Regions from separate parts of the Vibrio sp. Vb0667 genome, predicted to be linked through region 3. Evidence: predicted binding sites of a transcription regulator. Region 3 holds the regulator's gene; each other region holds the start of a gene.
What was found. The regulator PurR, encoded in region 3, represses purine synthesis genes. The targets are predictions, from matches to a motif close to TNANGNAAACGTTTNCNTNA.
Positions count from the first base shown of each region.

Region 1: the regulator PurR is predicted to act here: its motif matches at 3,884-3,903, upstream of glyA (serine hydroxymethyltransferase).
Region 2: the regulator PurR is predicted to act here: its motif matches at 6,407-6,426, upstream of R8269_RS13330 (NCS2 family permease).

Region 1 covers NZ_JAWPOL010000012.1:18,538-28,546, forward strand. The annotation lists gene ybeD (DUF493 family protein YbeD) at 36-314, shown strand; gene lipB (lipoyl(octanoyl) transferase LipB) at 491-1,153, shown strand; gene lipA (lipoyl synthase) at 1,150-2,115, shown strand; gene glyA (serine hydroxymethyltransferase) at 2,577-3,827, opposite strand; gene R8269_RS13130 (YitT family protein) at 4,175-4,777, shown strand; gene R8269_RS13135 (winged helix-turn-helix domain-containing protein) at 4,868-6,388, shown strand; gene R8269_RS13140 (hypothetical protein) at 6,520-7,419, shown strand; gene treC (alpha,alpha-phosphotrehalase) at 7,520-9,205, opposite strand; gene treB (PTS trehalose transporter subunit IIBC) at 9,293-10,009, opposite strand, start outside.
Region 2 covers NZ_JAWPOL010000012.1:62,522-72,530, reverse strand. The annotation lists gene R8269_RS13350 (TonB-dependent receptor domain-containing protein) at 1-1,685, opposite strand, end outside; gene R8269_RS13345 (succinylglutamate desuccinylase/aspartoacylase family protein) at 1,949-3,016, opposite strand; gene R8269_RS13340 (DUF3332 domain-containing protein) at 3,347-3,886, shown strand; gene R8269_RS13335 (aminoacyl-histidine dipeptidase) at 3,951-5,423, opposite strand; gene R8269_RS13330 (NCS2 family permease) at 6,449-7,738, shown strand; gene tet(34) (oxytetracycline resistance phosphoribosyltransferase domain-containing protein Tet(34)) at 8,002-8,466, shown strand; gene frsA (esterase FrsA) at 8,558-9,805, shown strand; gene crl (sigma factor-binding protein Crl) at 9,921-10,009, shown strand, end outside.
Region 3 covers NZ_JAWPOL010000005.1:79,034-89,042, reverse strand. The annotation lists gene R8269_RS08450 (TVP38/TMEM64 family protein) at 1-586, opposite strand, end outside; gene R8269_RS08445 (TfoX/Sxy family DNA transformation protein) at 701-1,291, opposite strand; cyclic di-GMP riboswitch class I at 1,408-1,497, opposite strand; gene purR (HTH-type transcriptional repressor PurR) at 1,785-2,789, opposite strand; gene torD (molecular chaperone TorD) at 3,258-3,905, opposite strand; gene torR (two-component system response regulator TorR) at 4,172-4,882, shown strand; gene elyC (envelope biogenesis factor ElyC) at 4,955-5,740, opposite strand; gene cmoM (tRNA uridine 5-oxyacetic acid(34) methyltransferase CmoM) at 5,855-6,646, shown strand; gene mukF (chromosome partition protein MukF) at 6,649-7,986, shown strand; gene mukE (chromosome partition protein MukE) at 7,967-8,692, shown strand; gene mukB (chromosome partition protein MukB) at 8,695-10,009, shown strand, end outside.

The sequences.
Region 1 (10,009 bases), on a different contig from region 3:
TCGCACCGCAACGAATATCTACTGGAGTTATCGATATGCTAACCATCAACTCTGATGCAAAATTAAAAGACCTGCTTGAGTTCCCTTGTTCATTTACTTACAAGGTAATGGGTCATGCAAAGCCTGAACTTCCAGAGCTTGTTCTTGAAGTTATTCAGCGCCATGCTCCAGGTGACTACAGCCCGACCGTTAAACCAAGTGCTAAAGGCAACTACCACTCTGTGTCAATCAACATTACTGCAACCTCTATCGAGCAGGTTGAGACACTGTACAAAGAGTTAGGTGAAATTGACATCGTACGCATGGTTCTATAATTTTTTGATAGATTAAATTTTTTTTGAAAGCAGCCTTGGCTGCTTTCTTTTTATTTATCAAAGAGATAACGAGACTTTACATCGCTTTCAGTTAAAAATCTGTTACGCAGCGGTAGAGCATCAGGGTTATCCGGTTTATAATCCAAAAACTTTATATATTAGCAACAGGAATTCCCATGCAACACCAACTTGTTGTAAAACGACTTGGCCGCCAAGACTATGAGCCTGTATGGAAGGCGATGCATGAGTTCACCGACCAACGCACAGAAGAAACCCGTGATGAAGTCTGGTTGGTAGAACATAACCCAGTATTTACGCAAGGACAGGCAGGTAAAGCTGAGCACTTGATTAACACTGGCGATATTCCTGTTGTACAAAGTGATCGCGGAGGCCAGGTTACGTATCATGGCCCTGGTCAGTTGGTCGCCTACTTCTTGATCAACCTACGCCGTAAAAAATTAGGTGTACGAGATCTCGTTACCACAATCGAGAACCTCGTGATCAACACGCTAAAAGCATACAATATTGACTCAGCCGCGCGACCTGACGCACCAGGTGTCTACGTTGCCGGTAAGAAAATATGCTCTCTCGGTTTACGCATTCGTAAAGGATGCTCGTTTCATGGTTTAGCCTTGAACGTAAATATGGATTTAACACCGTTTCTGCGTATTAACCCTTGTGGTTATGAAGGTATGGAAATGGTTCAGGTCAGCCAATTTGGCGGCCCAGACAATGTAGAAGCCGTAGAAAAACAATTAATAGAAGAACTCGTTACTTTGCTCGATTATGAGCAAGTAGAATTCAGCACAGAAGCACCTTCTCAAGGTAATAAAGCATGAGCAAACCAATCCAGATGGAAAAAGGCGTTAAATATCGTGACGCCGATAAAATGGCATTGATTCCCGTAAAGAACATGCCTACAGAGCAGAAAGAAGTGCTACGTAAGCCTGATTGGATGAAGATCAAGCTACCAGCCGACAGCCAACGAATTCAAGACATCAAAGCGGCGATGCGTAAGAATAAACTTCACTCCGTATGTGAAGAAGCATCTTGCCCGAACCTAGCGGAATGTTTTAACCACGGTACAGCAACCTTCATGATCTTAGGTGCTATTTGTACTCGTCGTTGTCCTTTCTGTGACGTTGCTCATGGCCGCCCATTACCACCGGAAGCAGAAGAGCCTCAAAAACTGGCGAAAACCATTGCCGATATGAAGCTGAAATACGTAGTAATCACTTCTGTTGACCGTGACGATCTGCGTGACGGCGGTGCACAACACTTTGCCGATTGTAACCGCGAGATCCGTGCGTTAAACCCGCATATTAAGATTGAAACACTGGTTCCTGACTTCCGTGGTCGCATGGATGTAGCGCTTGATCTAATGAAAGACAATCCGCCAGATGTCTTCAACCACAACTTAGAAACCGCGCCACGTCTTTACCGTAAAGCTCGCCCAGGTGCGAACTACAAATGGTCACTTGAGCTCCTTAAGAAGTTCAAAGAGCAGCATCCAGATGTACCGACCAAGTCTGGTTTGATGATGGGCCTTGGTGAAACCAAAGAAGAAATCATCGAAGTACTGAAAGATCTACGCGCACACGGCGTAACGATGCTGACTCTAGGCCAGTATTTAGCGCCAAGCCGTCACCACTTGCCAGTAGAACGTTACGTTCCACCATCAGAGTTTGACGAGCTAAAAGAAGTTGCACTAGAACTTGGCTTCACGCATGCAGCGTGTGGTCCATTTGTGCGCTCTTCTTACCATGCCGATATGCAAGCTCAAGGTATCGAGATTAAATAAGCTCTCGCTTGTTTTGAAAAGCTTGTTTTGAAGAGAAAAGGTTGGCTCAGTGCCAACCTTTTTTGTATCTGGCAAATGATGATAAAAAGCCATTCTACCACCGTCATTCTGAACAGCGAGGTACGAACGTGATTCAGAATCTGTTTTCAGAATACTGAGGATTTTTAGGGAAACTCTGAGTAAAAGAGTGTGCCTCAACAAGATTCCTGATCTCGCCTCGGCTCGTCGGAATGACGTGGTTTGGGTATATTGAAAAGGGACAGTGTTGGTAGCCATCCCCTTATCACACTCTCTCGCTATATCTCATTCCAAACGCCAGACAAACAAAAAGGCCCTCAAATGAGGACCTTTAGTATATCAATGTTCAAAATAGACGAGTCGAGTTCTAGGAGAACACACGGAGTTTGCGCGAGCAAATGAGTATGTTCGACACCGAAGTCGACTCATTCTATGAAGAACAGTTAGGCATAAACCGGTAGACGCTTACAAATTTCTAGCACTTTCTGTTTTGTCGCTTCGATAACTTCTTCGTTGCCGATGTTATCTAGAACGTCACACATCCAGTTTGCTAGCTCTTTTGCATCTTCTTCAGTGAAGCCACGGCGAGTGATCGCTGGCGTACCTACACGAATACCAGACGTTACGAATGGGCTGCGTGGGTCATTTGGTACTGAGTTCTTGTTTACAGTGATGTTTGCTGCACCTAGTGCCGCGTCTGCGTCTTTACCAGTGATATCTTTGTCGATTAGGTCAACAAGGAACAAGTGGTTTTCTGTACCGTTAGATACGATTTTGTAGCCACGCTCTTGGAACTGACCAACCATTGCTTTTGCGTTTTTCACTACGCGAGCTTGATAAGCTTTGAACTCTGGCTCCATCGCTTCTTTGAACGCTACTGCTTTACCAGCGATAACGTGCATTAGAGGGCCACCTTGACCACCAGGGAACACTGCTGAGTTCAATTTCTTGTACATATCTTCGCCAGCATTTGACAAGATAAGACCACCGCGAGGACCTGCTAGTGTTTTGTGCGTCGTTGTTGTTACCACGTGAGCATGCGGTACTGGTGTTGGGTATTCACCGGCAGCGATAAGACCAGCTACGTGCGCCATATCAACAAATAAGTAAGCACCTGCTTTGTCAGCGATTTCACGCATGCGTTTCCAATCAACGATTTGCGAGTAAGCAGAGAAACCACCGATGATCATCTTAGGTTTGTGTTCAAGTGCTAGCTGTTCCATCTCGTCGTAGTTGATTTGACCAGCTTCATCGATACCGTAAGGGATAACGTTGTAGTGCTTACCAGAGAAGTTTACTGGTGAACCGTGAGTTAGGTGACCACCGTGCGCTAGGCTCATGCCTAAAACTGTATCGCCAGGGTTAAGAAGCGCCATGTAAACTGCGCTGTTTGCTTGAGAACCTGAGTGAGGCTGTACGTTAGCGTACTCACAACCAAATAGTTGGCATGCACGCTCAATTGCTAGTGCTTCAGCTTTATCTACGTACTCACAACCGCCGTAGTAACGCTTACCTGGGTAGCCTTCAGCGTATTTGTTCGTTAGCTGAGAACCTTGCGCTTCCATTACACGTGGGCTTGTGTAGTTTTCAGAAGCGATAAGTTCAATGTGTTCTTCCTGGCGAAGAGTTTCTTCCTGGATAGCTGCGAACAGTTCCGCATCGTAATCTGCGATGTTCATATCACGCTTAAGCATCTGTATCTCCTGACTCAGATTAGTACTGAAAGTTGCAAAAAAACTGTTGAATGACCCGACGCAAACGTTTTCGTCACCCTAATGGCGCGCATTCTACATAATTTGATTTAGGTCATAAAGAGAAATTTACAATTTTTCTCATGCAGTTTTTTCATGATGACAAGCAATGTTTATCATGCCAGCATTGCAATCGCATAACGACAATCTATTGCCTGTCAAATTTGTGCTTTACACCCTGTAAAACAGCAATTACATAGGTTTACCGTAAATTTTACCCTCTAGCTACCGAAAAGATCATCTTTTTACTACTATGCACGCCTTATTTATCACTAATGACTGCAACATTGATGGAAAAACACTCATTAAAAGAAGACTGGATAGCGATTCTCACGGGTACCTTTTTAGTAGCTCAAGGCGTTTTCTTTCTCCAATCCGCGAACCTTCTAACGGGAGGCACGACTGGATTGGCTCTGCTTATTAGCCAATTTACACCTTTTACCTTTGGTGTGCTGTACTTTTTAGCAAACAGTCCTTTTTACTTACTAGCATGGAAACGCTTCGGCCGTCATTTCGCCATTAATAGTGCCATTTCTGGCGCGTTGGTTTCTATCTTTGCCGATCATCTTTATTTGCTAATCTCGCTCGAATCGGTAAATGAAGTTTATTGCGCCGTCGCAGGCGGGCTTTTAATGGGGCTCGGTATGCTGATCCTATTCAGACATCGCTCCAGCTTAGGTGGCTTTAACGTGCTGTGTTTGTTTATCCAAGACAAATTTGGCATTTCAGTTGGCAAAAGCCAAATGGCAATCGATGCATGTATCCTGTTTGCTTCATTCTTCTTTGTCACACCAGAAGTGATTGGCCTTTCAATTTTGGGGGCGTTTGCACTCAATGTCGTGTTAGCGATGAACCACAAACCGCACCGCTATTCCGTGACCTACGGTTCATAAATTTTTGATAATGATTGAAGCGCGATTTATAAGATTTCGCGCTCCAATCGCTATATAATACTTCGCGATTTCCAAATAGATCGGTACGGTATGCGCGACTTTCTGCAACAAGCTAAACAGACTCACAGTTGTATTGCGATTGGAGAGCTGATCTATAACCCGAAGACACAGAGCCTTCATCAAGATGCTATCGCGATTGATCTTGAACCTCGCACCGTTGAATTATTAGAACTGCTGTTAACAAGCGTTGGCCACCCACTCTCTGCTGACACCATTATTGAAACCATTTGGCAGAGCAAGTTCATCTCTAAGAATGTGCTCACGAACCGCATTAGCACCTTACGTGCACTGCTACAGCAGTACTTACCCGAATACGATGCCGCTAAGCTTTTAGTCACTTACCCCCGCAAAGGCTACTTTCTTAACCCTGCCAATATTCGTTTAGTGCCACCAGCGAAAAACCATCGGCGCGTTATCTCAACCCAGGTGGCGAGTAATAAGAACTTCAAGCTGATTTTTGCTTACAGCTTATGTGCCATACTTGCGGTATGTAGCATGACACTCGCAAGCTTGTTATGGCAACGCCAAGAAATCTCAACACAACAAACACGTCATCAACTACTGATTCCCAAAGTCGAGCTACTACTCAACCGTGTCGATTCAATCGGCTCTCAGGCGCGAAAATACCGCATACTGGTCAAAGCCATCTTGCTGCAACAACAGGTCGAATATCCATACACCGACATCGCCAACCAAGATGCTCCCAGTTACTTTCTTGATCCTATCGGTCATACGCCATATTTCCCTGGCGCACGAAACATGCAGACCAGCGACTACGAGCTCAATATCGAGTTAAAAGACGGCGCAGAGCAAGGCATCTTGAAAGCGCAGATGAACCTTATTTATCCTGCGACGGGCAAGCTGGCGTTTCGCAATGAGTACACACTGCGTTTATCTTCCTTACAATCGGATATTTTCCAAATGCACTCGGATGTCGCGCAATACTTCAATCTGCCTGCACCTTCGGCAAGTTCGTGGCAGCTTTCGAATATTCACAAAAAAATGTTATTCGAGAATGCCTTTTCTAGCCAACCTCTCAGACAATCTGATGAGTTTGCGGCTATAACAACGGCAAGACATCTCGCCTTATACGAGCACGAACATCAAAAGCTGGAAGCATATTTAACTCAAGTGCAATCGTCGTTTGATGTTTTGCCAGATGAGCTGAGCCTTTGGTTAGGTCTATTGCATTTCAAATTAGGTAACTTAGACAGGGCAAAAGCTCTGTTAACGACACCAGATGGCGACTCACGTATCCAAAACGCACTGATTTATACCTTTGTGTCTCACATTGCTTATAAGCAGAACAAACTTGAACAGTTCCGTCTCAACTACATGGAATCACTGGTGGCGCTGCTGCGCGTTTTACCTTCCGAAACCTTGTTTGAGCGTCTTTCTCAATCTGAATCAAAAGAGACTTGCCTCCAACCGTGGAAAACGTTGCGTGTTAGTGTGACCGATCAAGAAATCATAAGCCGATGGAAAGCGCTCATTAACGAGTATTGCACTAACGTAGCCAACGAAATAACCCCAAATAAAACAAAGACCTAAATATAAAATTAAGCTTTCATTAACCCCTGTTATCTTTTGTTTTTTGCCCTTTTTCTCTCACTGAACTTAGCATGCTCGCATTCAAGCAACGGCCCAACATGAAGCGGCCTTATCAATCAGGAATGTAAACCATGCTAAACAAAATGACGCTTATCGCAGCAGCAACTCTGGCTCTTTACGGCTGTGGCGGAGGTTCGTCTTCTGGCAGTGCGAATCCAAACAAAGTGCCTCAAGAAAGTTTCGACGTCTCGATTCACAACTCCATTTTCACTCCTATACCAAACACACAATTGAGCTATTCGTTTAGCTTGGATGGCCAACCAGAGGGCGACATGAAACTGAGCTTCCAAGCGATGGATAGCGAGCAAATATTGGCAGCATTGGCACAAATCCCAAACAGCGAGGCAATGGTCCAGTTGGTTAATGACTTGGTGAACTACGGCGCCGAACAGTTCTACTATTCAGACGAGCAGTACAACGACGACGAAGAGAGCAATACGCTTTACTTTGCAGGATCAGATGGTGCACTCCATGAAATCACTGACGCTTATTTCATTGGTCATCAGTTTATTGCCATGCTTATGCACAGCAGTCCGATTTTCCGCCTAAACGGTGACGACGTAAAAGAGAAAAGCCCGAATATTGACATCGGTGAAGAAACTATGTCTCTGCAAACCACTCTTACAGGCTACGCAGTTCACAACCTTCTAGACCGTTTTGAAGATCATGAGTGGGTACAAAACCTTCCTATGACAGCATCTTGCCAAGTGGTTTGGCAACAGCAAATCCGAGAGACTGGTATGCGTAAAGCGTTCTCGATCTCAGGCAAGAAAATTGAAGCGGCATACCTGATGGAAGAGAACATCTACAACCTAAACTGTGATGATATGGACTCAATGGAGTTCGCCACTTCGGCAGAACGTTGGTTTAATCCAAGCTTAGGTCTGATAGAACAAATTGAACTGCTGAAAGTACAACAAGTACAAATCAACGAAGAGAAAGTGCAGCTAACAGCGATTGAAACAAAATAAGCTCGCATTTTTTATAGATATCTCAATAAAAGAAGGCTTTGGGGAGCACACCAAAGCCTTCATCTCGAACATCAACCTTAGGGGGTGATGACACCCGAGTTTATTCTTCTATCAATAAAATACGAGTTTCGTAAGGTCGTAACACTTGATGGTTTGACGCGACTGCGTTCGCTGAGTTTTGATAGTTAGATAGCAAGTTTTTCGCTTTACTCATATCAAAACGTTCTGGCAGAACGCATTCCACCTCTTCTGCGTAGTAGTTATTGATACACAGCAGCGTTTGCTTATCGTTCTGACGAGCGTAAGCGAAAATACGTTTGTGCTCTGGCAGCAGGTCCTCGTAACGGCCATCGGTGATAACTGGAACCTGTTTACGCAGTTCAATCAGACGCTTGTAAAAGTAGAACACCGAGTTCAAATCGGCAACCGCAGCTTCAGCATTGATTTCAGAGTAATTCTGCGCCACTTCAAGCCACGGCGTGCCCTCAGTAAAGCCCGCGTGTTTTGCACTGTTCCATTGCATTGGTGTACGTGAGTTATCACGCGACTTCTGTGCCAAGATCGCCATCATATCGTCATGAGATACACCATCACGGTTGACCATGATGTCGTACATGTTAGTACTTTCAACATCACGATATTGGCTGATTTCGGTATAACCCGGGTTGGTCATGCCGATCTCTTCCCCCTGGTAAACATAAGGTGTGCCTTGCATCATGTGCACTGATGCCGCAAGCATCTTGGCAGATTCAACACGGTATTGCTCGTCGTTACCTAATCGGCTCACAACGCGTGGCTGGTCGTGGTTACACCAGAACAGCGCCCCCCACCCTTTGCCATTTAAGCCCGTTTGCCAATGATTGAAGATCTGTTTTAACTGAATGAAATCAAACGGCGCTTTGGTCCATTTTTCACCATTTGGATAATCGACTTTCAGATGATGGAAGTTGAACACCATGGATAGCTCTTTGCCGTCTAGCGAAGAATATTGCTGGCAGTGCTCTAGTGTGGTGGAAGACATTTCACCCACCGTCACGCTGCCGTATTTTTGAAACACAGATTCGCTAATCTCTTGAAGGTATTCGTGCACACGTGGACCATCCGTGTAGAAACGACGACCATCACCAATATCGTCACTTGGAAAATCTTGCTGCTTGGAAATCAGGTTGATAACGTCGAGACGGAAACCATCGACACCTTTGTCTGCCCAGAAGCTGATGACTTCTTTCACCTCTTCACGCACTACTGGGTTTTCCCAGTTTAAGTCCGCTTGCTCTTTAGCAAAAAGGTGCAAATAGTACTGGCCTGTTTTTTCATCCAGCGCCCAAGCGTTGCCACCAAACTTTGATTGCCAGTTGTTTGGTTCAGCACCATCTACCGGATCTTTCCAGATGTAGTAATCACGGTATGGGCTGTTTTTATCACCCAGTGCGGATTGGAACCACTTGTGTTCTGTCGACGTGTGGTTCACTACAATGTCCATGATGATACGAATACCCAACTGATGCGCTTCTGCTAGCAAAGTATCGAAATCTTCCATAGTGCCGAACTGTGGGTTAATCGAGTAGTAATCGGATATGTCATAACCGTTGTCGATCATTGGCGATTGGTAAACCGGCGTCAGCCAAATCGCATCCACACCAAGATGCTTAAGATAATCCAGCTTAGAAATGATCCCTTTGATGTCGCCCGTGCCTTTACTGCCACTGTCACAAAAGCTTTTTGGGTAAATTTGATAGATGGTTGCGGTTTTCCACCAGCTCTCATCATGCTTGGTCATAGCCATTTCTAACACTCACTTACCAGTAATCGGAAACTTAAAATTTGAAAAGAAAAATAGGAGGAGGCAGCCAAGTCACTGCCTCAAATAGAATTACGCGTTTGCAGGCTCAAGCTCACCTTTGGCTTGTGCACGCTTATAAAGAATTAACGTTAATGCAGCAGGTACTAGCATTGCGACTAACATAGCCAAAGCAAAAATGCCCCAGAACTGCGGTTGGATAGACAAGATGCCCGGCAAACCGCCCACACCGATACCGTTCGCCATTACGCCCGCACTACCACAAATAGCAGCAGCACACGCACTACCGATCATCGCGCTCAGCATTGGGAACTTGTATTTCAAGTTGATACCGTACATCGCCGGCTCGGTCACACCAAGGTAAGCAGAGATAGCCGCAGGCACCGAGATATCACGCTCGCCATGTTTTTTACTGATGATAATGATGCCGACGACCGCAGACGCTTGAGCAATATTTGAAAGCGCAATCAGAGGCCAAATTGGCGTGCCGCCTAGCTCTTGCATTAATTGAAGGTCAACCGCGTTGGTGGTGTGGTGAATACCAGTAATGACCAATGGCGCGTATAGGAAGCCGAAGATGGTTGAGCCAATCATTGCGAAGTCACCTGTCATGGCTGCTTTTGCTGCGAAAGCAACACCATCACCCAACATACGACCGAATGGGCCAATGATAGAGTGCGCAAGAATCACAGACACGATGATAGAGACAAACGGCACAACCACTAGGTAAAGGTAAGACGGAATGATGCGTTTTAAGTTGGTTTCAATAAACGCCAGTGCCATACCAGC
Region 2 (10,009 bases), on a different contig from region 3:
TTTTCGCCCGTTCGTATATCAACTGTGTCGCTAACATCGTTATAGAACATAGTTAACTCTGTTGCGAGGTTATCGCGAGAGTTCACCAGCCCTTCCGTTAAGTTGATAACGCTTGCTTGATAAGCATGGATACGAGACACGTCCAGATTCAAAGCAGTAGCCGTAGCGGTAGCTCGCGCATATTGCACTGAGTAGATGTTATCAACGGTTGGTGCTTTTAAAGCGTAGGCGTAGGAGGCGTTTAAACGCGTATTATTGCTCGCATCAAAGTCGATATCCAAACGTGGGCTAAAGCCTTTATGCGTCGTTTCACCATAGTCATGTCCGGCAGCTGGATCATTATAATCCGGCGCTGCGTTCCCTTTTCCTTCACTCTTGATGTATTCGTAACGCAGAGAAGGTGTGATTGTTAGGCGGTCTGTTGCTTGATAGTGATCAGCAATGTAAGCGGCATAAATTGACTGCGTGCCAGATGGTTCGTAGTAAGGGGTGTACCAACCGTAGTTTTTCGCTTCATTACTGTCGTATGATGCGTTGAATACTAACGAGTCTCTATCGGTTTTTTGATATTGAAGCCCAGTGACTAGAGTGTGGTCTCCGAATTGTGCTTGGTTAAACACATCAACGTAGTCACGCTCGTAACTCAGCCATGACTCATGACCGTAACTGCCAACAGAAACGAACATTTTCTCGAATGCTACGTCAGGGCGAACCCAATGACGATCGTTTTCGGAACGTGCCATTTTGATATTGAAATCAATATACGGGTTAGTCGGCATGTAGTGGTAAGAGATGGTTGTGGTGTTGTCCGTGTATTTGTTATCAACGGTGTAAGCGTATTGGGCTTTTTCTAATGAGCCGTATTTCTTGATATTGTATTCGGTGATGTTAGGCATTTTTCCGCGGCGGTTAGCCCAAGGTTTACGACCTTCATCTTTGTAGCGAGTGTGGCTAATTTCAAACTCGTGATCGTTGTTTTCATAACCGACCTTTACGAGCATGTTTTCTTGCTCATAACCTGAGTAATCCAACGTTTCACCACCTCCGACTTTAATGTCATCAGAATCTTTTACCGAGCCATTCGCTAGAAAATAAAAACCAGTATCGTTTTTACCATAGAGTGTTAGCGTGTAGGCGTTCTCATCACCGTTAGTGTTGTATGCACTTGAGATGCGAGCACCAAAGTTTCTGTCGCCGTAAAGGAGATCATCGACACTTTTGGTTTTAATGCGAATGGAGCCACCAAACTTCCCGTTGAGTGCTCGATAGTCGTGCGCGCCCTTGATAATTTCTGCTTCGCCAATTAAGAACGGATCAAAAAAGAAGGTACCGTAGCGGTATTGTTGAAAGCCAATTGGAGCGCCATCGACAAAGACGGCGATATCGCTTGGATCATCAAAACCACGAATGTTAATACGTTCGCCACCAGAACGACCGCCACCATCTATTGATGCACCGGGAACGGCATCGATCATTGAGGCAAAATTAGAGTACTGTTGCTCTTCAATCTCTGACCAATTAATGGTGGTTTGCGCAGGCTCAGCAATGGTAATAGGTTTGGCATAACGAACGCCTATGACTTCAAGCTCTTCATTTGGCGTTGTCTCAGCATATGAATAAAGAGGGAAGAGCAAAGCCAGTGAAATGAGATTTACTTTGAATGGATGACTTATTAATCGTTTCATATTGATGATTTATAGTGTTTTTATGAAGCTCGGATTATAAGAACATTATTACGATTAATAAATGATAATGAGATTAATTATCAAATGTGTTTTTGCGATGGATTGTAAAGTTTTTTATCCATTCGTGGAAACTACGATAAGTATCGTTAGCGTACATAAAACAAAAAGCCCAGCATCATGGACGCTGAGCTTATTGGCTTTAAACAAGATAGTGCGAGCACTGTTGCTCCTTTTGAGCTAATCAGGCGCCTACTTGATAGGAATTACTGAGTTTCTAACGGTATCTGTCCGGTTGTCAGCGGCTCGGCATCGAATTCAGTGAGGCCTTCAATATAGCTTTCGACTGCTTGCTCTAAAGCATTATCACCTTGGTTAAAATAGGCAAGGTGGAAAATTGCATCGCCTTCGTTCACCAATGGTAATGTTTGTTGACCGATAACCAAACCACGCTTCGGGGCTTTTAGTTCTATCTCATCATGACCAAGAGGAGAGCTAATGTAAGCGAGCGATTCCCCCTGTTCTACTTTGTCTCCCAGATTAACGACAGTACGCAAAATGCCGTTACCTGACGCGCGAACCCAGCTGGTGGACTTCGCTATGATAGGCTCAGGCAGCTTTTTCCTGCTCGCACGCAACATACCAATGGCTTGCATTACGCGCCGAACCCCGAGTACACCAGCGCTTATCGAAAGTGGATCAAAACGCAATGCTTCGCCAGCTTCGTAGGTGAGCACTGGAATATCGCATTTTTCTGCTTCACTGCGTAAAGAGCCATCACGCAATGCTGAATCAACAATCACTGGCGTCGAAAATGCTTGAGCAATACGTAGAGTTTCTGGGTTGCTTAAGTTTGCGCGAATCTGTGGCAAGTTCGTGCGATGAATTGCCCCTGTGTGTAGATCCAAAATGTAGTCACAACGCTTGGCAATGTTGTTAAAGAACCCGTGTGCCATACGAGATGCAAGTGCGCCTTTTTCACTGCCAGGAAAGCAACGGTTGAGATCTCGTCGGTCGGGCAAGTAACGAGATTTATGGATGAAGCCAAAAACGTTAACGATAGGTACTGCAATGACAGTGCCTTTCAGTTTTTGTGGATCCAGTTGGTTAATGATCTGACGAACGATTTCTACGCCATTAAGCTCATCACCATGGATAGCAGCATTCACCATTAACACTGGTCCTTCTTGTTTCCCATGGATGATTTCCACAGGAATAGATAAAGGCGAATGTGTATATAGCTTCGCTGCTTCAAATTCGATCTCTAATCGTTGTCCTGGTTGTATTTGATGTCCTAAGAGCTCAAACACTTTGCTTTTTTTACTTCTGGCCATAAACCATCTCTGTCAAATGCGTCATCAGCAATGTAACAATTGCTGCAAAATCGCACTAATCATTCTCATTAAGGACACGACAAATTACTTTAATCGTCATGCGTGAAATTTTGGTATGTGTGAAGTTTTTGTTTTCAATATGATCTTTTCTATCAGTTTAATACATAACAAGACATAGAGAAGAGTGCGCAATAATAGCCTTAAAAAATGTGACTGTATTAAAAATAATACTGTTCATGGAGGACAAAAAAACGGACTTTTAACCCTACTTTTTATCCGATAATATCCGCGCCGAATTTGAGGTTTCACACTTTCTAACTAGAGGTTTTGATGAAAAAGGCAATTGCTAAAATTGGTGCATTGACTGCGGTAGCAGTTTCACTTTCAGGTTGCGTAGGTAGTAATGCCGTGACAGGTTATGTCATGGGGTTTAACTTGAAAGCTGTTGACAACCGTTACGCTCGAGGTGGTCTAAATATGCTTTTAGCGCCTGTTTATGGTGTCGCGATCGCAGCGGATTATATCGTGTTTAACTCTCTAGAATTTTGGACGGGTAAGAACCCGTTAAATGGTAAGCCACATATCTTCGATACAAAGGTAGATACTTACATTGATGTCAATCACCAGTTAGATAAGTCGTTAACGACGGCACCAATCGCACCATTAGCGGATAACCGTGTCATTGAGCAGGGGCGAATGCAGCAAATCGATGAGAACACTGTTCAAATGGATATTACTTACAGTAACGGTGAAAAGGCGACACTCATGGGTGTACGCGATGGTGAGTTTGTTACTTACTACATTGATGGTGAAGTTGCTGCACAAACCTCAATGGATGAATTAGCCGCTTACGCGCAAAACCGTGTGTAGTTGGGTTCAACTAAACCAAAAAAAGGGTGCCGTATGGCACCCTTTGTCATTTTTCGTGATTGAATTATGCTTTCTCTGGAATCGCTTCTAAAAGCGCGACCATCTGATCCCAGTACAACTGAACAGTATCAATCTTCACTTTCTCATCTGGAGAGTGAGGGAATTTTATTGTTGGACCGAAAGAAACCATATCCATGTGTGGGTATGGTTCTTTAAATAGGCCACACTCAAGACCAGCATGGATGACCATGATGTTCGGCTTATGACCGTAAATGCCTTCATACATATCACGGAAAATTGCCATGATCTCGGAATCTGCATCTGGCTTCCAGCCAGGGTAAGCGCCTGAGAACTGAATTTGTGCGCCTGCTAGCTCAGTAATCGAGCGCAGCATGCTTTCCACTTGGCTACGGCCAGAGTCAATGAGAGAACGAATCAAGCAAAGCACGGTGACTTTATTTTCTTCTGTGCTGATCACACCAACGTTTAGAGAAGTTTCAACAACGCCTTCCACCTCATCACTCATACGGATTACGCCGTTTGGACAAGCGTTAAGTGCCGCAATGAATCGTTGCTGATCGGCGATTGAAAATACTTGCGCGTCAGTCGTGATCGCTTCATTAAAGGTTACGATACCTGTTTCGATTTTACCCAATTCAGTTTTAAGCAGCTCAGTGTAGTGGTTGAACAGCTCAGCAAGTTTGTCTTGGTTTTCGACAGGAAGCGCGACAGTAACAAACGCTTCGCGAGGGATTGCATTACGTAAGCTACCACCACGGAATTCGACTAAACGTAAATCAAGCTCTTGAGCATGACCGGCAAGGAAACGACCAAGTAATTTGTTGGCATTACCGCGACCTGTGTGAATGTCACAACCTGAGTGACCACCTTTTAGGCCTTTCAGCGTCAGTTGGCGTGTTACAAAACCTGCAGGCGTTGATTCTCGAGAAATATCGAAAGTCATGGTGCCATCAACGCCACCTGCACAACCCATGTAGACTTCGCCTTCTTGCTCAGAGTCTGTATTTAGAAGAATCTCACCCTCTAACCAACCAGCTTCAAGGCCAAATGCGCCAGTCATGCCTGCTTCTTCATCAATCGTCAGCAGAACTTCGAGTGGACCGTGCTTAATATCTTTAGATGCCAATACAGCAAGGCAAGAAGCCATACCAATACCGTTATCTGCACCAAGCGTCGTGCCTTTCGCAGTTACCCATTCGCCATCGATGTAAGGCTGGATTGGATCTTTGGTGAAGTCGTGTTCAGTGTCTTCGTTTTTCTGCGGCACCATGTCGATGTGTGCTTGAAGTACAACAGCCTTCTTATTTTCCATTCCTGGTGTCGCGGGCTTTTTGATGAACACGTTACCAGTTGGATCACGGCGAACGTCAAAGCCTTGCTCTGTTGCCCAGTTGATAATGTACTGTGCTAATGCTTCTTCATGTTTCGATGGATGAGGGATAGAACAAATCTTATCGAAAAACTGCCAAAGTGGAGCAGGTGATAAGGTACTGATCTCAGAATGGAACTCAGACACGGAGGACTCCTTTTGATGTGCTTTGCCAAATATATACCGTAAAAATATTGTCAAGGTAGCATTAAATGCTAGACGATTTGGCCTTCAAATTGCCGTTAGCATACCACCAGATAAGGAGTACGAGTAGTCGCGATCACAAGGATTTCTCTCAGAACTGTCACAGTTTGTGAATACAATAACAAGCACTATGTGTTCTCTATCATACATTCTGAAAGTGGCTTTATTTTTCAATTCATAAAATTGTAATTTAATTACATATAAACTTTGATAAAGGTCAATTTATGTATTTTTTGTGATTCCAGTCACTAAAATGCTTGTAATTAAATTTCTTGGTGGTATATTTGTAACCAGCTTCTGAGAGAAGAATGAAATGCTCAAAGGATGAGTCCGTTTTATCGCCTCCAAGGAACCGAGAAATCAACGAATGTTTAATTGATTTAAAAGGTGATAGTTATGAAAGGTTTACCAAGTACAATGTTCTGGAATAGCAAGTCTGTTTACACCGGTAACTTTGTATACCCAACAAGCTTTGGCTACTAAGTGAAGTCAACGCATGTGACTCGAACAGTTTGTTCACCCCTATAAATTGGAATTTTTTTTCAGTGATAGTGCTGACATGATTCACCGCCACCCACATTGGGTGGCGTTTTTTTATCTCTATTTTCTCTTCCTGACTCACTTATTGCCATCAAAGCCTTCTTCTATTCCCCATTCTTCGGTTTTATCGACTTTTCCATCAAATCTGTTAGATACCATGTTAAAAATGGGCCTTTTTCATCTGAAAGTTTAGTACATTGCTCAGTTTTTATTCTCTTTTAGGGAACTGTGTTATCTAGGTTACCTATTGTTTTGTAAGAATATATTCCTTTGCCTACTTTGATAGGTTAGAGAATGTGTTTCATATCCAAAGAAAAAAAACGCATTAGAGTGAAGATTCTATCTAGAATTTGCTATTTGATAACTTTATAATTCCCGCCAATCGATTACGCAACCGTTTACTTTTTTTACCTTTACAGGATTCGATCATGCTCGAGAGGCTTTTTAAACTCAGTGAAAATGGCACAAATGTGCGTACTGAGATCATTGCAGGTGTTACGACCTTCCTAACTATGGCTTACATTATTTTTGTAAACCCAGCGATCCTGTCGGATACCGGTATGGACCGTGGTGCCATTTTTGTCGCGACTTGTCTTGCTGCCGCAATCGGCTGTTTTATTATGGGATTTGTTGCGAATTACCCAATCGCACAGGCACCAGGAATGGGCCTGAACGCATTTTTCACTTACTCTGTTGTATTGGGAATGGGTTATACGTGGCAAGTTGCGTTAGCGGCTGTATTTGTTTCTGGCCTTCTGTTTATTCTTTTAAGCGTATTTAAGATCCGTGAGTGGATTATTAACTCGATCCCGCATTCTCTACGAACAGGTATTTCAGCTGGTATTGGTCTTTTCTTAGCGTTTATCGCATTAAAAAATGCAGGTATCGTCGTTGATAACCCAGCGACATTAGTTTCTATGGGAGAGATCACATCATTGCCATCTGTATTGGCCGCGATTGGCTTCTTTCTTACGATTGCATTGGTTCACCGTGGTGTGAAAGGTGCGGTGATGATCGCTATTCTTGGCGTTACAGCGCTTGGTCTTCTATTTGGTGATGTGCAGTGGGGCGGTATTATGTCAACGCCACCAAGCATTGCGCCAACTTTCATGCAACTGGATTTCTCTGGTTTGTTTGAAGTAGGCATGATTTCCGTCGTATTTGCTTTCCTATTTGTCGATTTATTTGACACCGCAGGTACGCTCGTTGGCGTTTCTCAAAAAGCAGGTCTAACTGATGAGAATGGCAACATCCCTCGTTTAAACAAAGCGTTACTTGCAGACTCAACAGCAACGTCAGTAGGTGCATTACTTGGTACTTCTAACACGACATCTTATATTGAAAGCGTTTCTGGTGTGGCTGCGGGTGGGCGTACTGGTCTAACAGCCGTGGTTGTTGGTGTACTCTTCCTACTTGCTCTATTGTTCTCACCACTTGCGGGTATGATCCCTGCTTATGCAACGTCAGGTGCGCTATTCTATGTGGCGATCTTGATGCTGTCTGGGCTAGTAAGCATTGATTGGCGTGACCTAACTGAAGCGTCCCCAGTTGTTGTGACTTGTTTAGTTATGCCGCTAACATTCTCGATTGCAGAAGGTATCACGTTAGGCTTTATCGCATATGCGGCGATCAAGTTATTCAGCGGTAAGGGCCGTGAAGTGTCGATGAGTGTATGGGTGATGTCAGCCATCTTCATCGTTAAATACCTCGTCGGTTAATTTCTCGAGCAAAAAGCCAGTGTGGATTTATTCACGCTGGCTTTTTCTTTTTTACGTTGTTCACAGAAGACGGTTTTTCTGCGGAATAGGCAGAGAATTTTGATATCACCGTTGGTATTAGCGGTGTGTTTCGGTAGAATAATCGTTTGCGCAGCTTGAAATCCTCGTCTCCAAACATTTTGGAGAAGTTAGTGAGCATTCCGCTTTTGAGTGACTTCGCTAGATTTTGAGGATGCATATTTTCAAATTATTAGGTTATTACAATGAGTAAAAAATTCATTATCACTTGGGATGCAATGCAGACTTACTGCCGTGAACTGGCTGAAAAACAAATGCCAGCTGAGCAATGGAAAGGAATTTGGGCGGTAAGCCGCGGCGGTTTGGTTCCTGGCGCTATTTTGGCTCGTGAACTGGGTATTCGTTACGTTGATACAATCTGTATTTCAAGCTACGACCATGATCATCAGCGCGACATGACGGTACTAAAAGCACCTGAAGGTGATGGCGAAGGTTACCTAATCGTTGAAGACCTAGTAGACAGTGGTGATACAGCGCGCAAACTACGTGAGATGTATCCAAAAGCGAAAATGATCGCTGTGTGTGCGAAACCATCAGGCAAAGAGCTGCTGGATGATTACGTTGTAGATATTGCTCAAGACACTTGGATCGAGCAGCCTTGGGATATGTCAATCCAGTATGCTGAGCCAGTAAACCGCAAGCAAAAATAAGCGCGGTTAAAGAATATTGAGAAATGCCCCTTTATAGGGGCATTTTTTTTATTATGATATTAAATCATGCTAATAGCCTAGGGTTCTTCCTATGTCTGAAGACGTCAGTAAAAATCTTTCCGAAACTTTGTTCGTGAAACATAAGCAAGCAAAAGAAACCTCCGCGCTTACCCAGTACATGCCGACCAGTAAAAAAATACTTGATGAACGAGAAGCGCAAGGTGATCGTGCTTGGTATCGTCATTTGCGTCGCTTGCAATGGGCTTGGCAAGGATTGTCTCCGATCGAAATGGAAGGCGTACTGTCTAAAATTGCTTCATCTTCTCACTCGCGAACCAATGATGATTGGTTAGACACTGTAATGGGTTATCACAGTGGTAACTGGACATTTGAGTGGATCAAGCTTGGTATGGATCATCAGAAGCGAGCAAATGAAATGCAAGGAGAAGAGGCAGCGGATGAACTCTTCACTGCTTCTTTGTGTTTTAGTATTGCAGGCTACCCACATTTAAAAAATGACAATTTGGCATCGCAGGCTCAAGTACTGGCAAACAAAGCGTATTCTGACGGCGCAGAAAAAACTAAGTACACCATCAAGCAAATTGAAGTGCCTTACCAAAATCGCAAAATCATCGCGAACCTCCATTTACCAAGAACGGATAAACAGTTGCCTGTGGTCATGGTGAGCGCTGGTTTGGATACTCTACAAACCGACATGTGGCGTTTGTTCCGTAATCGTCTTGCACCGCGAGATATTGCGATGTTAACCGTAGACATGCCTTCAGTAGGGCATAGCTCTCATTGGCCCTTGACCGAGAATTCAAGTTGCCTACATCAAGCGGTATTGAATGAGCTTTACTCGCTACCTTGGGTTGATCATCACAAAGTGGGGTTAGTTGGGTTTCGTTTTGGTGGTAATGCCATGATCAGACTCTCTTTTGTCGAGCAGGAAAAGATCAAAGCTTGTGTCGCTCTAGGCGCACCCGTACATGATATTTTTACTTCCCCTCAGAAGTTACAAAAAATGCCGAAGATGTATTTAGATCTTTTGGCTTCCCGTTTGGGGAAAAATGCGGTTGATATTAATAGCATGGCTGGTCAGATGATGGCGTGGTCATTGAAGGTTCAGGGCTTCCTGAGCAGTCGAAAAACCAAAGTGCCTATTTTGGCTTTGAGTCTTGAAGGCGATCCAGTGTCGCCACACAGTGATAATCAACTTGTTGCTCTATTTAGCCAGTATGGTAGAGCAAAAAAAATCAGTTCCAAAACAATTACAAAAGGATATGAGCAATCCCTCGATTTAGCCATAAAGTGGCTAGAAGATGAATTATTAGGGTGACAATTCTCCTAAATTAGTTAAGAGTGATATATCTGAGCAAAAAATAAGCTCATGATAATTAAAAATAATAATCATTCTTGGGTGTTTACTTTTAACTATGAAAACGGAGATTCATATGTCAGAGACGACTCAGGGCCCGACTCACTTTCGCTTGATGTCAAAGTTGAAGGCGATAGGGCCTTACCTGCGCGAACCACAATCGCA
Region 3 (10,009 bases):
GTGAAACAATGCCCGATAGGCTTTCAATTGTTGCTAATTGAGTACCTGCATTCAGATATACGGCTGTGCCTGGCAGCATACCTATTTGGCTAGTGAGATAAAATCTACCTACAGACATCGGCGTTAAGCCCATCAGTAAGTTGATTAGAAAGAAAGGGAATACAGGGATTAGACGCAAGGAAAATAGATAAAAAGCTCCGTCTTTTTCGACACCTTGATTAATTGCGTTGAGTTTATTTCCGAATTTGTTTTGTACCCAGTCACGCAATAAGTATCGGCTGCTCAAGAAGGCCAGTGTTGCCCCCATAGTGCTAGCGAAAGAAACCAGTAGCAAGCTTGTCCAAAAACCAAATAAGGCTGCACCAAGTAAGGTGACTACTGCCGCTCCTGGGATAGAAAAAGCGGTAATTGCAATGTAGGTAAAAAAGTAAATCGCAGCCGAGAATACAAAATTCTGATCGATGTATGTAGTTAGTGCTTCTTGTTGGGCTTTTGCATTCTCTAAGGTTAAATACTGGCCAAAGTTAATACCTAAAAAGACGATAGCCGCTAGTAGGATGAGACCTAAAATCAGTTTCTTATTCATAATTTTGATTCCAATTTGGGATATATGTAATAAGACAGTAGGAAAACCGAAAAAATTTCACAAAAAAACCGCAGATTAGACTGCGGTTTTACAAGATAGTTTTTAGGCCGACTTTTATTGGAGGCCGTTCATCAACTCATCTCGGCGAGCTTGAGGTACCACACTCCAATGAGTGCCGTTGATAGCACCTTCTAGTGCCCATAGCAACTCAATGTTGACGGTTGCAGAGTGCGTATCTCTTATCGCTTTATAGGCGTTAAGCGCACCTTCCTCTTCAAGCTTCTCTACGGATTCGATGCCGGCTTTTTTTAGCATGCGCTCGGTAGCCAGTCGTAAGTTAGGCAAATCTTTCAAACGGTTAGGCTTTGTACTTGCTTGCTGTTCTTTCTCAAGCTTTGCCTTTTTCAATGATTGATTCGCTACTTCGATTAAGCGTTCGCTTGATTCCCATAAATCGCTGGAAATAGCGTAGTACTTTGTAACGACTGGGAAGCCACGTTTTTTATAAACGTAAGGCTTTAGCCCTTGTTTCTCGAAGTCAGATGAAGTTTTTTGGTCTGCTCTGATATGAAGCTGATTGTTTACCACTAGTGCAAACATTGTTTCATCAGCGAATAGTCCGAAGCCACCAAACATTGAGCGCGACTTGATATTACCAAGTGCCTCAAATAGCTTCATAGAGTCTTTGAGTATCGGTTTATCCATGTTTTGTTATCTCGGTGTAATTAATATTACGCCACCAAAAGTCAGGTCCGAGAGAGTAGCAAACATGCGTAAAAACAATGTCATTACAGAGTAAAGTCATTGCTTACACACTTGCCATCGGTAACCCCGCTACCTTCCATATCGTAATATGGTTCAGGCCGGAGGCTTTGCGTCCCACTCTTTCGAATGGTTTGCCCTGTGCGTGACACAATGAGCATACTTCTTATATTGAATTAACATCACGGTTTAGCGTTAAAAGTGTGATTTTGGTTCAATAAAAATGATAGATTGAATGCTCTATTTTGCATATGGAAAGGTGCAAATTGGCCTTTGAAAAGGAGTTCTTAATATATATTACATTTATATAAAACAGGGAGTTAACGTTAGTCAATTGTTATTAGAGCAGTGTGAAGTATTAGAGAATGCTTAATTTTCCCAAAAAAATAAGCGCCCCTGTAGAGCGCTTATTTAACACGGTTAAATACAGTGAAATTTAGTTCATTTTTTTCACAGTATTTCGAATTACAAGCTCAGGTTGCATTTCGAAAATTCGTTTTTCGTGTTCTTTATCTTTGATACGCTCAAGTAGAATTTCGAATGCATTTTTACCAACACGACGTTTAGGTTGGTGGATAGTCGTTAGCGGTGGAGAGAAGTATTCCGCAAGCTCGATGTTGTCGTAGCCGATCACTGAAATATCTTCAGGAATTTTGATCCCGTTTTGTTGCAAGCGGCTCATTAGGCCTAGAGCCATTGTGTCGTTAAAACAGAATACCGCCGTCGGGCGCTTGTCCATTGCGGTAATTTTATCTGCAACTAATACGGCCGTATCACATTCAAAGTTACCTTCAAGGATCCAGTCTTCATTTACAGCTAGGTTCGCTTCGCTCATTGCGCGACGGAAACCTGCAATGCGCTCTTGGCAAGCAAGCTTTTCAAAATGACCGCTTAGACAAGCGATATCCGTATGACCATTGTCAATCAGATGTTTGGTTGCAATGTAGCCACCTTCTTCTGAGTTATCCATGATCTTGTCTGCTTGTGAGCTCTCTGGGCCCCAATCCATGACCACTTTAGGAATGTCCGCATGACGGTCAAGCATCTCTTTTAGTTCTTCGGTTAAGTCAGAACACATCACAAGGATGCCATCAACGCGCTTTTCAGCCAGCATACGAATGTAATCGCGTTGTTTTTCGTAAATCCCGCCTGTGTTACATAAAATCAGAGTATAGCCTTGGCGGTAACAGTAGCTCTCAACGCCATCAATCACTTCTGAGAAAAATAGGTTAGTTGATTGAGTTACTAACATGCCAATCGTACGAGTTGAGTTGCATTTTAGGCTGCGTGCAACGGCACTTGGCGCGTAATTCAGCTCGTCAACGGCTTTCATTACTTTTTCTTGCGTTGCTTCTGCAACGAAACGCGTTTTATTGATAACGTGCGAAACTGTCGTAGTGGAAACGCCGGCTAAGCGAGCAACGTCTTTTATCGTGGCCATAAATGGTGTCCTGTATCGAGCTACTGAAATATGTCGTATTGGATGTACCTGATGCTCTAGTGGTTTCACACCTAGCAATCTAAAATTGGCGCTAAGTGTCTCGGCAGCGGTTGATCCAAGTGCGACAAAAGGGTGCGTAGCAGCATCGGTCGATGAATTTTATCTTTTTTCTATCTGATGAGAAATTGCCATCAACCTGTTAAGAAAACACAAAAACCGCTATATTTCAGCGGTTTACATATAAATCATATTTAATCGTTTGCGCTCACATTTTAGCCCTATGTGGACTGACTAGCAATGTTTTCAGCAAGAGATTTGTGTATTTGAAGTCACATTTTGACTGCTAAATAACCAAGCGTCTTTGCGCTAAGTTAAGGCAAACGAATATTATACCCAAGTTACTTACAATTGGTCACTTTCAGGCATACAGGAAGCCCGATAGGCAGGCTCCCTAAAAATAGGCGGCAATTATTCACCAAGAAGGTAGGCGCTGTCTAGTTTACAAAATGCAACTAATAGTTTCGCGACACTCGAGTAAAATCCAAATTCGTCGAATTTTTTACATTTGTCTGAAAACTGAGGTAACCAAGACATCAATTGTTGCTGGATAAAGTCGTTTTGTTTAACGAAGGCTTCTTCCATGTGTTTTTCTTGTTCAAGCTCGTTTGAGCGGATAATCATGTTCCCGAGAAAGTCGAGCTCAACGGCTAAGTGATCCGCAGGTTCCTTTAGGTTTTCGTCTACTTGAACGCCAAATTCAGCCATCAACTTTTCCATTTCCTCAGCTGGCTTGTCATTCAGTAAACCTGATTCACCAATGTACATGGATGCGTAAGGAAGAGCGCCGTATTTTTCTGTCTTCAAAAACAGTTCACAAAAGTCAGCTGCAAGCTCTAGTTGTGCATCTTCACGATCTTGTAACCGATTCAATGCATCAACTAGGCTATCAACAGCTGGTTTCAGCGACTCATTTTCACCTAAACCTGCGAGAAAACTGCGAATTTCAACACTGTGATAGGCTTCCAATTCTTTCTCTGTTAGTTCTTTTGCGAACAAGCTCGAAAACCACCAGTAAATTTCAGCGCGTTTTTCATTAAAAGCTTTCACTTCTTGCATTTTGGGCTCCTGAATGATGCTTCAAGTCATGCATCACAAAGTCAATTAGGGATATCCCCTAAGTGTAATCAATTAAAATGAATAGCAGTAACTATAATTGTTATGTTTTATGGTCAAAAATGACCGTTTATTAATAGCAATGGGCAAGCTTGTTTTGAATCAATAAAAACGCTAAATCTTGCGTTTTAATGTATCTATGACTAGAAATGTTACTAGTTATGAATAGAATACGTCTTGGATAATAAGAAGACAGAAAAGTGGTGTAAATGAGCTATCACGTATTAGTCGTAGAAGATGATGTTGTAACTCGTAGTAAGCTTGCGGGGTATTTCCAAAATGAGGGCTACCAAGTCAGCGAAGCAGAGAGTGGCGCAGAAATGCGTGAAGTTTTGCAAGCGGGCGATGTAGACCTGATCATGCTGGATATTAACCTGCCTGGTGAAGACGGCCTGATGCTTACTCGTGAGTTACGTAGCCAATCGGATATTGGTATCATATTAGTAACAGGACGCACGGATAGCATTGATAAAATCGTAGGCCTAGAAATGGGTGCTGACGATTATGTGACAAAACCTTTTGAACTGAGAGAGCTGTTAGTTCGCGTTAAAAACTTGCTGTGGCGTATTTCAGCAGCGCGCAGTGGCAGCTCGAAAGCGAATGAAACCAGTGAAGAGCACATTGTGCGCTTTGGGGAGTGGACATTCGACATTCAACGTCGCGCACTTAGCCGCAACGGTGAGCCAGTAAAACTAACTAAAGCAGAGTATGAACTTTTGGTGGCATTATCGTCTTACCCTAACCAGGTGTTAAGTCGTGAGCGTATTTTGAACATGATCAGCCATCGAGTGGATGCGCCGAATGACCGCACCATTGATGTTCTTATTCGACGTATGCGCGCAAAAATGGAGTTCGATCCTAAGAACCCACAAATTTTTGTAACGGTACACGGCGAGGGCTATATGTTTGCTGGTGACTAGTTTGAACATAACTCAATCGTAAAAAGAAAAAGGAGAGCTTCGGCTCTCCTTTTTTGTGGCTTCAAGATAATACTAGTTTGCTTCAACCATTGGTGTTTGGCCGACAGTATCACGCAACCTTTGCCAAATACTGCCCAAGTACTCATGCCAATAAAGCTCTGTTTGTTCTAAGTAACGCGCTTTAGGTGAGTATTTATCCCAAGGTTGACTTATCTCGCTAATAGCTAAGAAGTTGGTCGGGGCTGGGATTGGTTTAATGCCTGCTGCGTTGAACTCATACAATGCACGGCTCATGTGACTCGCAGAAGTGACTAACACAATTTCCTTTTGTTGAACGAATGCAGCCGCTTGACGCGCCTCTTCCCACGTATCTTTCGCATCTTCTAATAAAATGATATCGGATTTCGCGACTCCCAACGCAAGGGCAACGTTCGCCATCATTCGCGCGTGGCTAATTTCAGATCCGCCAGCATAGCCGGATAAGATTAATTTCGCGCCTGGATACATTCTTAAAATACGAATGCCCTCAGTTAAGCGCATTAATGCTGCACGGCTTAACTGCGAGGTGGGTGGAATTTCGTCATCGATAACATGACCATTCCCTAAAACCATCACGTAGTCGATGGTGCCAGAAACTGGCAAAAAGGCTTTATGCTCTCGCTCTAACGGCATAAGAAGCTTGGTTGAAACAGGCTGGAAGGCAACAAGAAAAATGCCAACAAAAGAGAATAGAACAACGAAGCAGCCAGTTTTACGTTTTGTAGTAAAACTAATGAGAGCAAGACCCAACAAGCCTATCAGCAGCAATGCCGGAAGGGGCATAAGCATGGCTGACACTACTTTTTTCAGCTCAAACATACATAAATAGTCCGAAAAAACATCAATTGATAATAAAAATGAGGGTATCCCTCTTTATTCCTGCTTTCCTTGTGCCAGAATAGCGGCACAATCCGTTATGATAACTCAGCAGAAGTGACAGAAGACCGCAATTTCGACGATATCGCCCACAAATTTGCAAAAAATATTTACGGCTCCGATAAAGGGGAGATCCGCCAAATCATTGTGTGGGAAGATTTTCTACAGATTCTAAGTGAATTAGATGCTGACCAGCAACCCCTAGAAGTGTTAGACGCTGGTGGTGGTTTGGCACAAATGTCGCAAAAGCTTGCTAAGCTCGGACATCGAATCGCTTTATGTGATCTATCTTCGGAAATGCTGCAGTTGGCTAAGCAGGATATTGAAAAAAACGGTTTGCTTGAGCAGTATCGCCTGATTCATTCGCCTGTCCAATCCATCGGTGAACATATGGATGGACAGGTCGATCTGGTTATGTTCCACGCTGTGATGGAGTGGCTGGTTGATCCTAAGGCCGCACTTGAAACAGTTCTTGAACAAGTAAAACCGGGAGGTATCGCATCAGTCATGTTCTACAACCACCACGGTTTAGTCTATAAAAACGTGGTTTGTGGCAACATTCCTCATATATTAGACGGCATGCCTCACCGAAAAAGATTTAAACTACAGCCGCAAAAAGGCTTAAAACCTGAAGAAGTCTACCAGTGGATAGAAAATTCAGGTTTTAATATTTGTGGCAAATCTGGTATTCGCTCATTTAGTGATTACATAGGCAATATGGAATACATGGGTGATTACGAGTTTGAAGATGTGTTGGCGCTAGAAAAACAACTTTGTCGACAAGAGCCATACCTCTCATTAGGCCGCTACATTCATGTGTGGGCTAAAAAGAACGATAAACAGGAATAACAATGAGTGAGATGACTCTCAATGCTGCAGAGCAACCAATCGATGAGCTGGTTGGCTGGGTTAAGCAGCACGATTTCTCGTTGAACCTGACCACAGAGCGATTGGCATTTTTGATAGCCATTGCCGTACTGAGTAATGAAAGGTTCGATGAAGAACTGGGTGAAGGTGAACTGCATGATGCATTTGCCATCGTCACTCGACTATTTGATGAGACCGGCGAAGCCTCCGCTTTTCGTGCGAACAATGCGATCAACGAGATGGTTAAGCAGCGTCTTATGAGCCGTTTTGTCAGTGAGATTACTGACGGAGCGAGCATTTACCGCTTGTCGCCATTAGCGATAGGAATAACCGACTACTACGTGCGTCATCGTGAGTTCTCAAAACTGCGTCTATCTATCCAGCTATCCATGGTAGCGGATGAAATGGCGAAAGCGATTGAGGCAGCACAAAAAGGTGGCACACCGGGTCACTGGAAGAAAAACGTATACGGTGTTTTAAAATATTCTGTAGGCGAAATTTTCGATCAAATTGACCTCAACCAACGTGTTATGGATGAGCAGCAACAGTCAGTGAAACAACAGATTGCTGACCTGCTTAACAAAGACTGGCGTGAAGCGATCAACAACTGTGAAGCACTTCTGTCAGAAACATCAAGCACGTTGCGTGAACTTCAAGATACGCTGCAAGCCGCCAGTGATGAACTGCAAACTCAGATCCTCGATATTCAAGAAATTGTTTACGGTGACCCTGAGCTGGAGTTTATCGAAGAAGCCTTGTTTGGTCTGCAAATGAAGCTGGACCGAATCACAAGCTGGGGCCAGCAAGCTATCGACCTTTGGATTGGTTACGACCGACACGTGCACAAGTTTATCCGTACTGCAATCGATATGGATAAGAATCGTGCGTTTAGCTCGCGTCTGCGTCAATCTGTCAAAGATTACTTCGATGCGCCTTGGTATCTGACTTATGCAGATGCGGAGAGGCTTTCCGACCTTCGTGATGAGGCCCTAGTACTGCGTGATGACGAGGTCACGGGGCAAGTTCCGATGGAAGTAGAATACGAAGAGTTTCAACAAGTCAATGATGAGTTGTCTGAACGAATTGGTGACATGCTAAAAGCGCATAAAGATCAAGGCACACCAATCGATTTGAGTGTGGTACTGCGAGATTACCTTGCACAGCACCCTTATACTCATCATTTTGATTTAGCTCGCATTATCGTCGATCAAGCTGTACGTCTAGGGTATTCAGAATCGGATTACCAAGCGATTCAACCAGACTGGAAAGCAATCAACGAATTTGGGGCAAAGGTACAAGCGAATGTCATCGACCGATACTAATGAATACATGTCAGAGAATCTGGCAAAAGCAATTTCTAACCCTCTGTTCCCAGCGCTAGACAGCATGCTTCGAGCAGGGCGTCATATCTCAAGTGAAGATCTAGACAACCACGCGTTGCTGTCGGATTTCGAACTTGAGCTTTCTTCTTTCTACCAACGCTACAACACCGAATTGGTGAAAGCGCCAGAAGGTTTCTTCTATCTTCGTCCTCGTTCAACGTCTCTGATTGGCCGTAGTGTTCTTTCTGAACTGGATATGCTGGTGGGTAAGGTACTGTGTTTCCTTTATCTAAGCCCAGAGCGTCTTGCGCACGAAGGCATCTTCACTAACCAAGAGCTGTACGACGAACTGCTTGCTCTAGCAGATGAAAACAAGCTGATGAAGCTAGTGACGAACCGTGCGACTGGTTCCGACCTTGATAAAGAAAAGCTGTTTGAAAAAGTACGTACGTCACTTCGTCGTCTACGCCGTCTAGGCATGATCATCAACATCGGTGAAACCGGTAAATTCAGCATCAGTGAAGCGGTATTCCGCTTTGGTGCCGATGTACGTATTGGCGATGACATGCGTGAAGCGCAGCTGCGTCTGATCCGTGATGGTGAAGCAGTAGTGCACACCAAAGAGCCAAGCCAAGGCAGCTTATTGTCTGAAGAAGATCAAGACGACCAAGCCCAAGAAGAAACAACAGAAGAGGGTGAAGCATGAGCATGATTGAACGCGGTAAATACCAATCGCTGACCATGGTCAACTGGAACGGCTTCTTTGCCCGTACGTTTGACATCGATGGTCTGGTCACCACGCTATCAGGTGGTAACGGTGCAGGTAAATCAACCACAATGGCGGCGTTCATCACCGCATTGATTCCTGACCAAACGCTGCTGCACTTCCGTAACACGACAGAAGCAGGCAGCAGCCAATCGTCTCGCGACAAAGGTCTGTACGGTAAGCTACAGCCGGGCGCGTGTTATGCGGCGCTTGACGTGGTTAACTCACGTAACCAACGCCTATTGTTCGCAGTAAAACTGCAGCAAGTTGCAGGTCGTGATAAGAAAGTAGATATCAAACCGTTTGTTATCCAAGGTCTTCCAAGCCATGTGAAACCAACAGATATCTTGGTTGAAAGCGTATCTGCGACTCAAGCTCGTGTACGTCAAATCAATGAAGTAAAAGAATCAATCGCAGAATTTGAAGGCGTTCAATTTAAAGCCTTCTCTTCTATCGTGGATTACCACGCACAAATGTTTGAATTCGGTGTGATTCCGAAGAAACTGCGTAACTCTGGTGACCGTTCTAAATTCTACCGCCTGATCGAAGCATCGCTTTACGGTGGTATCTCAAGTGCGATTACCCGTTCGCTACGTGACTACCTTCTGCCACAAAACGGCGGCGTGAAGAAAGCGTTCCAAGATATGGAATCGGCGCTGCGTGAAAACCGCATGACGCTAGAAGCGATCAAAACTACGCAAGCAGACCGTGACTTGTTCAAACACTTGATCACAGAGTCGACTAACTACGTGGCAGCGGACTATATGCGCCATGCTAACGAGCGTCGTAAAAAACTAGAACAGACATTGTCTTTGCGTTCAGAGTTATTTGGTTCTCGCGAGACCTTGATTGAGCAAAACAATCTGCTTAATCGCGTTCAAGAAGAGCTGGAACTGCTGATCGAATCAGAATCTTCTTTAGAGCAAGACTACCAAGCGGCTTCTGATCACTTGCAACTGGTGCAAAACGCGCTGCGTCAGCAAGAGAAGATCGAACGCTACCAAGAAGATCTTGAAGAGCTGAGCGAGCGTCTTGAAGAACAAATGATGGTAGTGGAAGAAGCGCAAGAACGCGTGATGATGGCTGAAGAGCAAGCTACCGTTGCAGAAGAAGAGGTGGATAGCCTTAAGACGCAACTTGCTGATTACCAGCAAGCTCTTGACGTTCAGCAAACTCGCGCCCTTCAATATCAACAAGCAGTTCAAGCGCTGGAGAAAGCGAAGCAGCTACTTGGCGATGACAGCCTAACGGCGGAAT